3 regions of the Sphaerisporangium siamense genome follow, and region 2 is predicted to be linked to each of the others. Evidence: riboswitches for the same ligand, from Rfam matches in the RefSeq annotation. Region 2 holds a riboswitch; each other region holds the start of a gene.

Region 1 (3,267 bases), 1.3 Mb from region 2:
CTGCACGACAGGGCGGTGCACTACGCGGTCTCGCACGGCGACTTCGGCTTCCTGTGGGACCTGCTGAAGGCCATCCCCGCCGCCGAGGCGGCGAGCGGCCACGCCGACGAGGCCGCCAGCGACCTCAGCCGGGTGTCCGCGCTGCTCAGCGACGCGGTCGCCTCCGGCGAAGGCGATCTCGGCGAGGCGCTCCGCCCCGTCTACGTCGCGTACCTGTCCAAGCATCCGGACGCCTGACCAGGCGTCCGCCGGCTCTAGGCTCCTGCCATGGCATCGGTGAACGTTGAGCGAACAGACGGCGGCTTCGTGGCGCGCAACGCCCGCGGCGCGGAGGTCGCCATGGGCGGCGGCGACGACGAAGGGGTCTTCACCCCCGTCGAGCTCCTGCTGGCCGCGGTGGGCGGCTGCAACATCGTCACGGTGGAGCCCCTCACCGCCCAGCGCGACCATCGGCTCGTGCGCCTGGCCATGACCGTCCAGGCCGACAAGGCCGAGTCCAACCTGCTCGGCACGATCACCATCACCTACGACGTCGAGCTTCCCGAGGGCGACGACAAGGCCGACGAGGTGTACCGCGCGGTGGCGCGGCGGGTGCACGAGAAGTACTGCACCGTGAGCCGCACCCTCCAGGAGGGCGTCGAGGTCGCGCTCGAACTGCCTGAATAGCCGCCTGCGCCTCCGGGTCCATCCGTACCCGGTCAACCCCTGGGACTCTGACCGAATCTATACCCTGCGATGACGAGCAGCTCAGGCCCCGGTATGTAGTGTTAAGGCAGGTCACAAGGGATGCGACCGGCATCCTGCGGGGCCTGCGAGATCTTTTCTGAAAGGACGCGGTGGGGGACCGCGTCCGTCAGCGGGACCGCCCGATGCGTTTGGGGGAAGGCATCGGCGCCGGACCGTTTGAGATCGGGGCCGGGCAGGCGGGGGACTGCCCGGCCCCGACACATGTCCCCACCTTTCGCCCCCGTGCCCCCTCGCCGATCCCCGTGGACCCGACGTGGCCGTCCTCTCGCGCGACGGCATCCCGGGCACGTGACGGCGTCCTCCTCTTTACTTACCGTCTTTACCCCCCGCGCCCCTGGAGCGGCGCGGGGGCGGTGCGGGTTACCGGCAGAGGATGCCCGAAACGCGAAGTTCGTGGTCAAGAGGTAGATCTTCTAATACTTTTGGGGGATAACGTTGGCTTTGTCCTGACTAAGTGGGTAAGGTCTTAACCCAAGACGGGCGGTGACCTGGTCTTCAGCCCGAAGGCCGCCGCCCGCCGTCGAGTCTCCAAGGCCGTACGTGGCCGAGGGGAGCCGGGGACCCACGTCCTTTGGGGTGAATCCGCGCCAGCGGTAGGGAGCTACTCCAAGCCCGAACCCGTCAGCTAACCCGGTAGACGTGATTGGAGAGGAGACCGAGTGGAGCACCCCACTCCGCGGAGCCCATTCCCCGGGCTACCATAAGCCCCGGATCTTCGCCGTCAGAAGCGGCGGACAAGTCGGCTCGTAGCAGCCGTCCACCGGGCGACACCTTCGCGCTCGCCCTCTGTGACGTCGTGGCGAGAACGCCACAGCCCTACTTGCACCTGCTTGCACCACACGGAACGCGCCGGCCCGGCGATGGGCGCACTGCCCCGCCGGCCCCCTGAGTGACAGCGCTTTCCACCCCCGTCCCGGCGCGGCCCGGAGTGCGGCCTTTGTCTTCTGATGAAAGATCCGATCTCCCCATGACTTCTTTCGCTGTACCCCCTAACTGGCGACCGATGTCCTGTATCCTCGGCGCCTGCCTCGCAGCCACCACCGCCTTCGGCGCCACCACCGTCGCGGCCCACGCCGACGACGCCACCCCCACGCCCGCCGCGACCGTCCAGGTCGACAAGCCCATCCTGCTCAAGGGCTCCACCAAGGCCTCCTACTTCTGGGACGACGCCTCCGGGCGCATGGGCGACACCGGTCTCCCCGCCATCGGCAAGCCGATGCAGAAGGGCCTGTTCGCCAGCCCGAGCTGGCCGCTCGGCACCGAGGGATACGTGTTCTACAAGGGCAAGAAGGCCCCCTTCTTCATCGGCGACCGCGGCCCGGGCATCCCCTCCAACAACGGCGTGATGCTCGACATCGACGGCAAGACCTTCGCGGAGCTGACCGGCGGCGCCTTCAGCGACACCACGCTCACCGTCAAGGGCTTCGACGCCGGCCACATCAACGTCGAGTACGTGATCACCAAGTGGGGCGACGGCGTGGGCAAGAAGAACTACCCGGTCCCGTTCTCCACCGGCGCCTGGGGCGTCCGCGACGCCAAGCCGGCCTCCCCGCCCCCCACCCCCGTCACCCTCGCCGGCGAAGGCAACTGACGCCCCCCGAGACCGTGGAGCCCCACGCCGGCGGGGCTCCCCGTGAGGCACGGCTACGCCCGCCCGCCCGATGTGCGGAGCCACGCGGGGACTGCTAAAGTCGCCGTAGCCGAATGCGCCGCTAGCTCAGTTGGTTAGAGCAGCTGACTCTTAATCAGCGGGTCCGGGGTTCGAGTCCCTGGCGGCGCACAGGAACAAACCCCAGCTCGGGTGCTTCGAGCTGGGGTTTGTCATGTCTTCTCTAGCCCTTGGGCCAGTGGCCCGCGAGGCGGGCGATCCGCAGGCCCGCGTGCAGGTCCAGGCGGAGCGCGCTGTCGGTGATGTCGTAGCCGACGATCTCCCTGATGCGGTCCAGCCGATAGTAGAGCGTGCTGCGGTGGACGCTCAGCCGGCGGGCCGTGCCCTGGATCTCGCCGCCGCACTCCAGATACGCCTCCAGCGTCCCCGCCAGCTCGACCCCGTGCGGCGATGCCAGGAGCCGCTGCACCGCGACCGGAAAGTCCTCCGGGGTCAGGCGTTCCAGCGGTAGCTGCAGCAGCAGCCGGTCGAGCCCGAGATCCGCCCAGAAGACCCGTTTGCCGTACCGCTGCGGGTCGAGCCGGGAGGCCCGGCAGGCGAGCCGCGCCTCCCGATAGGAGTCGACGGCCTCCGCCAGCGAGGGCTTCACGCTCCCCACCCCGGCGACGATGTCCTCCAGCCGAGGCCCGAAGAGCGCCCGGTCGAGCCTTTCCCGATTGACCGGACGGGGAAAGAGAACGACCCCGTCGAGCCCGAGCGTGGCCCCGACGATCTTCACGGTCGTGGCCCGCGCGGTGAATTCGAGAGTCGCTTCCACGGCCAGCCGGACAAGCGATCTCGGAAGCGTGTCCGGGGCCTGGCAGACGAGCACGGAATATTGGTCGACGTCCTCGATGAGCCCTTCCCTTACC
Region 2 (3,267 bases):
GGCTGGACTGGTTGGGGTGTTCCGACGTCGGCTGGGGACGGTGGACGACCGTCACCTCCGGATCGGCGCCGGGGAGCGACCGATCTGCGTTGTGCTGCCCATACGGGGAGCCGGAGGACTCGTTGCCCCCCGGCTCATCGCGTGGGTACGGCGGCTGTCCGGTGCTCACCGTGTCACCTCACTTCGGCTTCGCATGCGACATATGTAAGACACGCATGCTGTGGTGTTGCCCAACGTAGCGACAGCGGCATCAACAGTCACCTTTCCACCGGGTCACCACGCTGGTCAGAGCGTGGGACCAAATGGAGAAGCATGCGCGTGTTGCCGAGGGTGTTGGGCTTGACATGTTCAAGATCGAGAAACTCGGCTACGCCCTCATCGTAGGAGTCGAGCAACTCGGCGTACACCTCAGGAGAGACCGGAGTGCCCTGGATCGGGATGAACCCATGCTTGGCGAAGAATTCCACCTCGAATGTCAGGCAGAACACCCGCCGCAACCCGAGTTCGCGCGCCGCCTCGATGAGCGCGGAGACGATCATATGCCCGATGCCCAGGCCGCGGCAGGAGTCGTCGACCGCGACGGTGCGGATCTCGGCGAGATCCTCCCAGAGGACATGGAGGGCGCCGCAGCCCACCACCACGCCGTCCCGCTCGGCCACCCAGAACTCCTGGACGTCCTCATAAAGGGTGGCGGTCGATTTGCGCAGCAGACGGGGGCCGTCGCCGGAGTACGCGTCGACCAGGCGCCTGATGCGCCGGACGTCGGGCGTGCGGGCGCGTCGCACCACGAGCGTGCCGCCGGACGGCACGAACTCCACGACCTGCTCCATGAAGCGCCAGCGTATCCGCCCCGGCGAGCGGCCCGGCTGCCGCGCCGTTCCGCCGCCGCACATAACGGACGGTCCGAAACCGGGGACGCGTGCGCACTCAGGTGGCCGGAGGTGAGGTTGCGCACACTTGATGTCCATGGGGTCCACCAGGGCATCGTTTGAGGTTCCGCACAGTCGCCCACCTGCGGGCGCCGTCGCCAAGGCGAGGGCAAAGTGCCGTAAACGCACGGTAAAGTGGGTCGGTCAGCGGTTCGAGCGTGATCGTCCTGTGACACCTCAGTTGTGAAAGCTCAACAGAATCCGCAGTTCTGGTTGAGCAGGAACCCGCGCTGCACTAGTGTCCAGCGTCGATGCCGGTCATCGCCCCCGCGATGGCCGCGCCGCCTAATCCCGGCCGCGTCCCCGTGCGGCAGGGAGCCGGGGACCCAACCGGCGCACGGGCCCCGACCGTGCGAGCCGTTGTTCCTGGGGTGAATCCGAGAGGGAGGCATGGAGTTCTCCATGATCGCGAACTCGGTAGGGCTGCTCCGGCCCGAACCCGTCAGCTAACCCGGTAAGCGGCCGAGGAGAGGAGCTCGTTGGTGCAGCCTAGGCGCACGCCTGGAAAGAGTGCGGGCAGGCACGCCCGCCCCCGCGAACACACGACGCGTGCCCGGCTCGCCGGCGCGATCCCCAGGCGGCTGCCACGCCGCATCGCGCTCATCGCCACCGCCCTGACGGTGCTCACCTTCGGCTCCCCGCTCGTGGCGGCGACCGCCGAGCCCAAACCGAGCCTCACCCAGCTCAAGAAGCAGGTCGAGGACCTGTACAACCAGATCGAGTCGCTCACCGAGCAGTACAACGGCCAGAAGGAGCGGCTCAAGCAGGCCCAGCGCTCGGCGGACCTGGCGAAGAAGACGCTCACCAAGAGCCAGGCCGACCTTGAGGAGAAGCGCCGCAGGGCGGGCCTGCTCGCCCAGGACGCCTACATGACCGGCGGGGTGGGCTCCTCCCTGGCCCTGGCCATGTCCGGCGATCCTGACGGCTATCTGGACCGCGCGGCGACCACCTACGCCCTGCAGTTGCAACAGGGCGAGGAGGTCGCGCAGATCACCAAGGCCATGCAGATCGCCGAGCGCGCGAAGGCGGGCGCCAAGGCGCGCGAGGCCGAGGTCAAGAAGCTGGTGTCCAGCCTGTCCACCCAGCGCGACAAGATCCGTGGTCTGATCGCCAAGACCGAGAGCTCGCTGTTCAAGCGCGCCCTCGCGCAGGCCGGCCAGCCGGGCGGCAGGGCCACCCGCATCGACATCCCGATCCCGGGGACCGGCAAGGCCGCCGAGGCCACCAAGTGGGCGCTGACCCAGCAGCTCAGGCCGTACGTCTGGGGCGCCGCCGGCCCGAGCACCTTCGACTGCTCCGGCCTGGTGATGTGGGCCTACCAGAAGGTGGGCATCAGCCTGCCGCACTACACCGGCGACCAGTGGACCGCGGGCACCCACGTCTCGCGTGAGGATATGCGCCCGGGTGACCTGGTCTTCTTCTACAGCGACCTGCACCACGTCGGCATCTACATCGGCGGCGGCATGATGGTGCACGCCCCGCGCACAGGTGACGTGGTGAGGGTCGCCCCGCTCGGCAACCGTCCGTTCGCCGGGGCCGTGCGCATCGCCGACTGACACGGCGACGCGCGGGAACGCGGGCGGGCCGGCGACCGGGGGCTAGATCAGCCGCCGCCGCGCCGCCCAGGCCACGGCCTCGATGGCGGTGGCCACGCCGATGCGGTCGCAGATGCCCCGGAGGCGGCGCCGGACCGTCCTGCCGCTGACGTCCAGCCGCCGGCCGACACGGTCGACGGTGACGCCCTTGGCCAGTTCGGCGAGCAATAGAAGATCATCGTCGCTCAATCCCACGCCGTCTGATCCCGGGTGAATGTCATTCCCTCGGGAAACCAGATCCGGATACGCCATCGGGTGTCCTCCCCCACGACGAACTCGGCAACATACTCGAATGCTTCTAGCCCGCCCGTCAGGAACGGTAAACGCCACGTTCAAAGGTCGTCAAGCACCGGCCCCGCATAGTCGTTACCGCTACGATTGACATACCTGTGCATATGTGAACTACTCATGACATGTTCGCGAACCCATAGCCGCAGGCCGAGCCGCAAGACGATCATGGACGGCACCGGCGCCGGGACGCGGCGGAGACCCCGTGGCGCCGGTTCACGGCAGGTCGGCGGGCAGGACACCCCGGATCGCCCCATGCCAGGCATATAAGATCAACGCCTCTCCAGCCATAATTTCGCGTGAAATCACAGGCCCTTTCCCATCATTTTCGGCTGGACACGGCCGCGTGCGCGCGGTGTCACGGGGGCATTCCCGGCATGGGCCACGGGCGGCGTAATCTGCAGGCGGCGCCGCGGCGCGGCTGCGATATGGATCTCCGCCGGGCGGCCGGCCAT
Region 3 (3,267 bases), 5.2 Mb from region 2:
CGTCGGGGACGTCACGGGCCGCCCAGCGGTCGAACAGGGCGACGACCTCCCGGCTCACCTCGGCGAGCTCGGCGGGCGTCAGCCGCAGCCACTTGTCGGCGGAGAACGGCGCGTTGTCCCAGGCCGCGCGCTCGTCCTCGGTCATGGCGTAGTAGGCGCGGACGATGGCCACGTGGTGGTCCAGGTTGAGCGATTCGGCGGCGCCGGCCACGGCGGCGGAGGCGGGGTCGGACTCGAAGTCGCGGGTGGACCACCGGAGCGAGGCCGACACCAGGCGCCACCAGCGCTCACGCCGGTCGCGGGCCAGCTCGGGGGCCTCCTCGACCAGTTCGCCCGAGGCGAGGACCCGCAGGTGGTGGCTGACGTTGGCCACGGCCTGGCCGGTGTGCTCGGCCAGCATGCTGGCGGTGCAGGGCCCGTAGACCTTGAGCGCGTCCATGAGACGGCGCCGCAGGGGATGGGCCAGGGCGGCCAGCACGCGCGAGTCGGTGATCTGCCGGACGTTCTCGTTCTCCATGGGCCCCACGCTGGCATGAGCAACATGCCTTGCGCAACAGACATTGCTAAAGAACTCTTGCATATTGACATCTCTGGAGAGGCCCGCAACCGCCGATCCGGCCCGTCCAAGATCAAGACTTGTGTGACGGATGTGACGGATGTGACGAAGGGCGGGCCATGTTTCCGGCTATGTGAGAGGAATCACATTCGGGTAACAGAGGGCATTGATATGCAGGCGTTATCGGTTAGTGATCAGTCGTAATGATCTACGTTTCGTTGACCCACCCTTTGCTGGAATTTCGCAATCTGTGTAGCTTCTGGGCCGCGGCGAGCAACGCCATGCCGTCGCGAACGAGGGCCGGTCCGCAAGATCGGCCGACGTACCACCCATCCATTCGGCCGTCGTCGCCGGCACATGCCGGCGAAACCGGGAACCCCACAAGGAACCCACACCGCGGCGGCCTGCCGAATCCGTGCGGCAAGGAGCACGGAGCCGGGGACCCAATTGGCCTTCCAGCCGGAAGGCCGGGGGTGAATCGGCGCCCCGCGCGCCGTAGGGCTGCTTCCATGCCCGAATCCGTCAGCTAACCCGGTAGGCGTAAGTGGAAGATTCTAGGAGCGATCCTGTCCAGCACCACCCCTAGCCCCCGCCTGCCCCGAATCGCCAGGTTCTCCCTCGGCGGCGCCGTCCTGACCGTGACGGCCTCCGTCGCCCTGGCGACCCTGCAGGTGCCGGCGGCGGACGCCGCCACGCCGGTCACTCCCGTCGTTCCCCCGGTGGCCTCGGCGGAACCCGCGGCGACCACCCAGAGCGAGTCGGCGGCGACCACCACGGGCTCCACGGCCGCGAAGACGTCGAAGACCAAGAAGACCAAGAAGACCAAGCTGAGCAAGGCCGCACGGCAGCGCGTCAAGGCGCGCACCGCCGTGGCCGTGGCCAAGAGGCAGATCGGCGACCCCTACCGCTGGGGCGCCACCGGCCCCGGCGCGTTCGACTGCTCGGGTCTGGTCCTGTACTCCTGGCGCAAGGCCGGGGTCAAGCTGCCCCGTGTCACCGGCGCGCAGTACCGCGCGGTGCGCAAGAAGGTCTCGTGGAAGCACCTCCAGCCGGGCGACCTGATGTTCTTCCGCGGCCTCGGCCACGTCGGCATGTACGTCGGCCACGGCAAGATGATCCACTCCCCGAACAGCGGCTCGCGGGTGCGGATCGACAAGCTCAACGGCTACCGCAAGGGCAGCTTCGTCGGAGCCGTCCGCCCCGGCGCGTGACCGGTCCGGGCCCGCGCTGAGCGCACCGGACCGAAGGCCCCGTCCCCCTCACCCCTCGCGGGCGGACGGGGCCTTCGCGTTCCCGGCGCACGCGACGCCCGGCGGCCCTACCGGACCGCGAGCAGCACGCTCCAGGTCTCAGGGCCGACGATCGCGTCGACCTCGACGCCCGCGGCCTGCTGCAGCCGGCGGATGCCGGCCGCGTGCTCCGCGGTGAAGGCGTCGTCCCCGAGGCCCTCCAGCCCCGTGGTGTCCCGGGCCAGCATCAGGTGATGCATCGTCCGCACGTGCTTGCCGTGGTCGCCCTCGTGGAGCGTCGGAAGCTTCTCCACCATGGCCTCCGTCCAGTTGTAGGCGGGATTCCAGAATCCGGCGATGTCGGCCGCGCCGCGCACGGTGCGGACGCACCTGTCGCTCACGTTGCCCTCGATGGTCTGCAGGCGGCCGTCGCCCAGGTTGACCTCCACCACGCCCACGTGGTCGATCGCGCCGATGTCGTTCGATCCCTGGTGGTCGACGAACATGATCGCCCCCGGGCGGGCGTGCTCCTTGATCTGGGCCACCGTGCCCGTGTGCCAGCGGCCGAGCCGCAGGCCGTCCTCGGCGTGCCAGACGGTGTACGCCCGGTCGCCCTCCGGCAGCACCGCCTTCCTGTTGCCGGACTCCCGGGCCCAGTGGGTGACCGCCATGTCACACCAGTGGGCCGTCAGGAACTCCGAGCCGTTGCGCGAGGCGTAGTCCTCGGTGATCTGGTTCGGACGGCCGCTCATCCCGAGGTCCATGCGGGCCTCCTGGAGCATCCTCTCGGCCTCCGTGACCATGGTCCTCGGCAAGCCTTCGTAGACGCCGGTCTCCTCGTTGAGGTGGTAGCCGAGACCGATGAGGACCTCCTCCTCGTCCGGCTCGGTGGGCCCCCACGGGGGCTGGTCGACGTTCTCCTGTACGAGCTCGTACTCCGTTTTGATCTTGGCCTTGCTCATGGCCGGCCTCCACGGGTCGTGACGCGCCCCCTGACGCGGAATGTGGTCGATGATCCGCAGCCGTCAGGCGTGCACGGCCGGACGCCTCAGGCGATCCGCCGGGGCCCTTCCCGGCCCGGGCGGCTTCCGGCCGTCCAGGACTGCCCGGCACGCCCGTCAGATCGCGCCTCCGAGGACGAGGACGTGCCCACAGGGAGTGTTCCCGCCGTCGCGCGTGCCTCACCCCGTCCCGGAGCCGCGCCCTCGGGGGCGCGTTTCAGGGGCGGGGCGCCCGGTAGATTGCCCGCATGCGCGTCGTCCGGCTGGGGGCCTCACTGGCGGGCCTGCTGGCGGCCCTGAGCGCGCCGACGGCCGCTCCGGCGCTCTGGGGCGCCCTCCCGGCCGCGCCCGGGGCCTCGGCCGTCCTCGCGGCCCCGCCCGCCGCCACTCCCGACCCGGAGAGCCTCGCGCGGGCCGCGGTGGCCGGGCGCCCGGAGATCTGGGCGGGGGCGAGGATCGTCACGGGGGAGCGCGCCGTAGT

What was found. Region 2 has a riboswitch for cyclic di-AMP ahead of BJ982_RS08825 (C40 family peptidase). Riboswitches for the same ligand answer to the same signal wherever they lie in the genome.
Region 1: it holds a riboswitch for cyclic di-AMP, as region 2 does, so the genes downstream of both, BJ982_RS40405 (hypothetical protein) here and BJ982_RS08825 (C40 family peptidase) in region 2, are expected to answer to the same signal.
Region 3: it holds a riboswitch for cyclic di-AMP, as region 2 does, so the genes downstream of both, BJ982_RS39950 (C40 family peptidase) here and BJ982_RS08825 (C40 family peptidase) in region 2, are expected to answer to the same signal.

What each region holds. Positions count from the first base shown of each region.
Region 1 covers NZ_JACHND010000001.1:3,177,394-3,180,660, forward strand. The annotation lists gene BJ982_RS14635 (hypothetical protein) at 1-237, shown strand, start outside; gene BJ982_RS14640 (OsmC family protein) at 268-666, shown strand; cyclic di-AMP (ydaO/yuaA leader) riboswitch at 1,273-1,403, shown strand; gene BJ982_RS40405 (hypothetical protein) at 1,751-2,338, shown strand; tRNA gene BJ982_RS14650 (tRNA-Lys) at 2,454-2,527, shown strand; gene BJ982_RS14655 (helix-turn-helix domain-containing protein) at 2,580-3,267, opposite strand, start outside.
Region 2 covers NZ_JACHND010000001.1:1,854,082-1,857,348, reverse strand. The annotation lists gene BJ982_RS40315 (RDD family protein) at 1-169, opposite strand, end outside; gene BJ982_RS08830 (amino-acid N-acetyltransferase) at 258-830, opposite strand; cyclic di-AMP (ydaO/yuaA leader) riboswitch at 1,213-1,406, shown strand; gene BJ982_RS08825 (C40 family peptidase) at 1,412-2,485, shown strand; gene BJ982_RS08820 (helix-turn-helix domain-containing protein) at 2,528-2,719, opposite strand.
Region 3 covers NZ_JACHND010000001.1:7,031,881-7,035,147, reverse strand. The annotation lists gene BJ982_RS32080 (ArsR/SmtB family transcription factor) at 1-517, opposite strand, end outside; cyclic di-AMP (ydaO/yuaA leader) riboswitch at 952-1,112, shown strand; gene BJ982_RS39950 (C40 family peptidase) at 1,195-1,767, shown strand; gene BJ982_RS32070 (CHAP domain-containing protein) at 1,875-2,747, opposite strand; gene BJ982_RS32065 (peptidase MA family metallohydrolase) at 3,035-3,267, shown strand, end outside.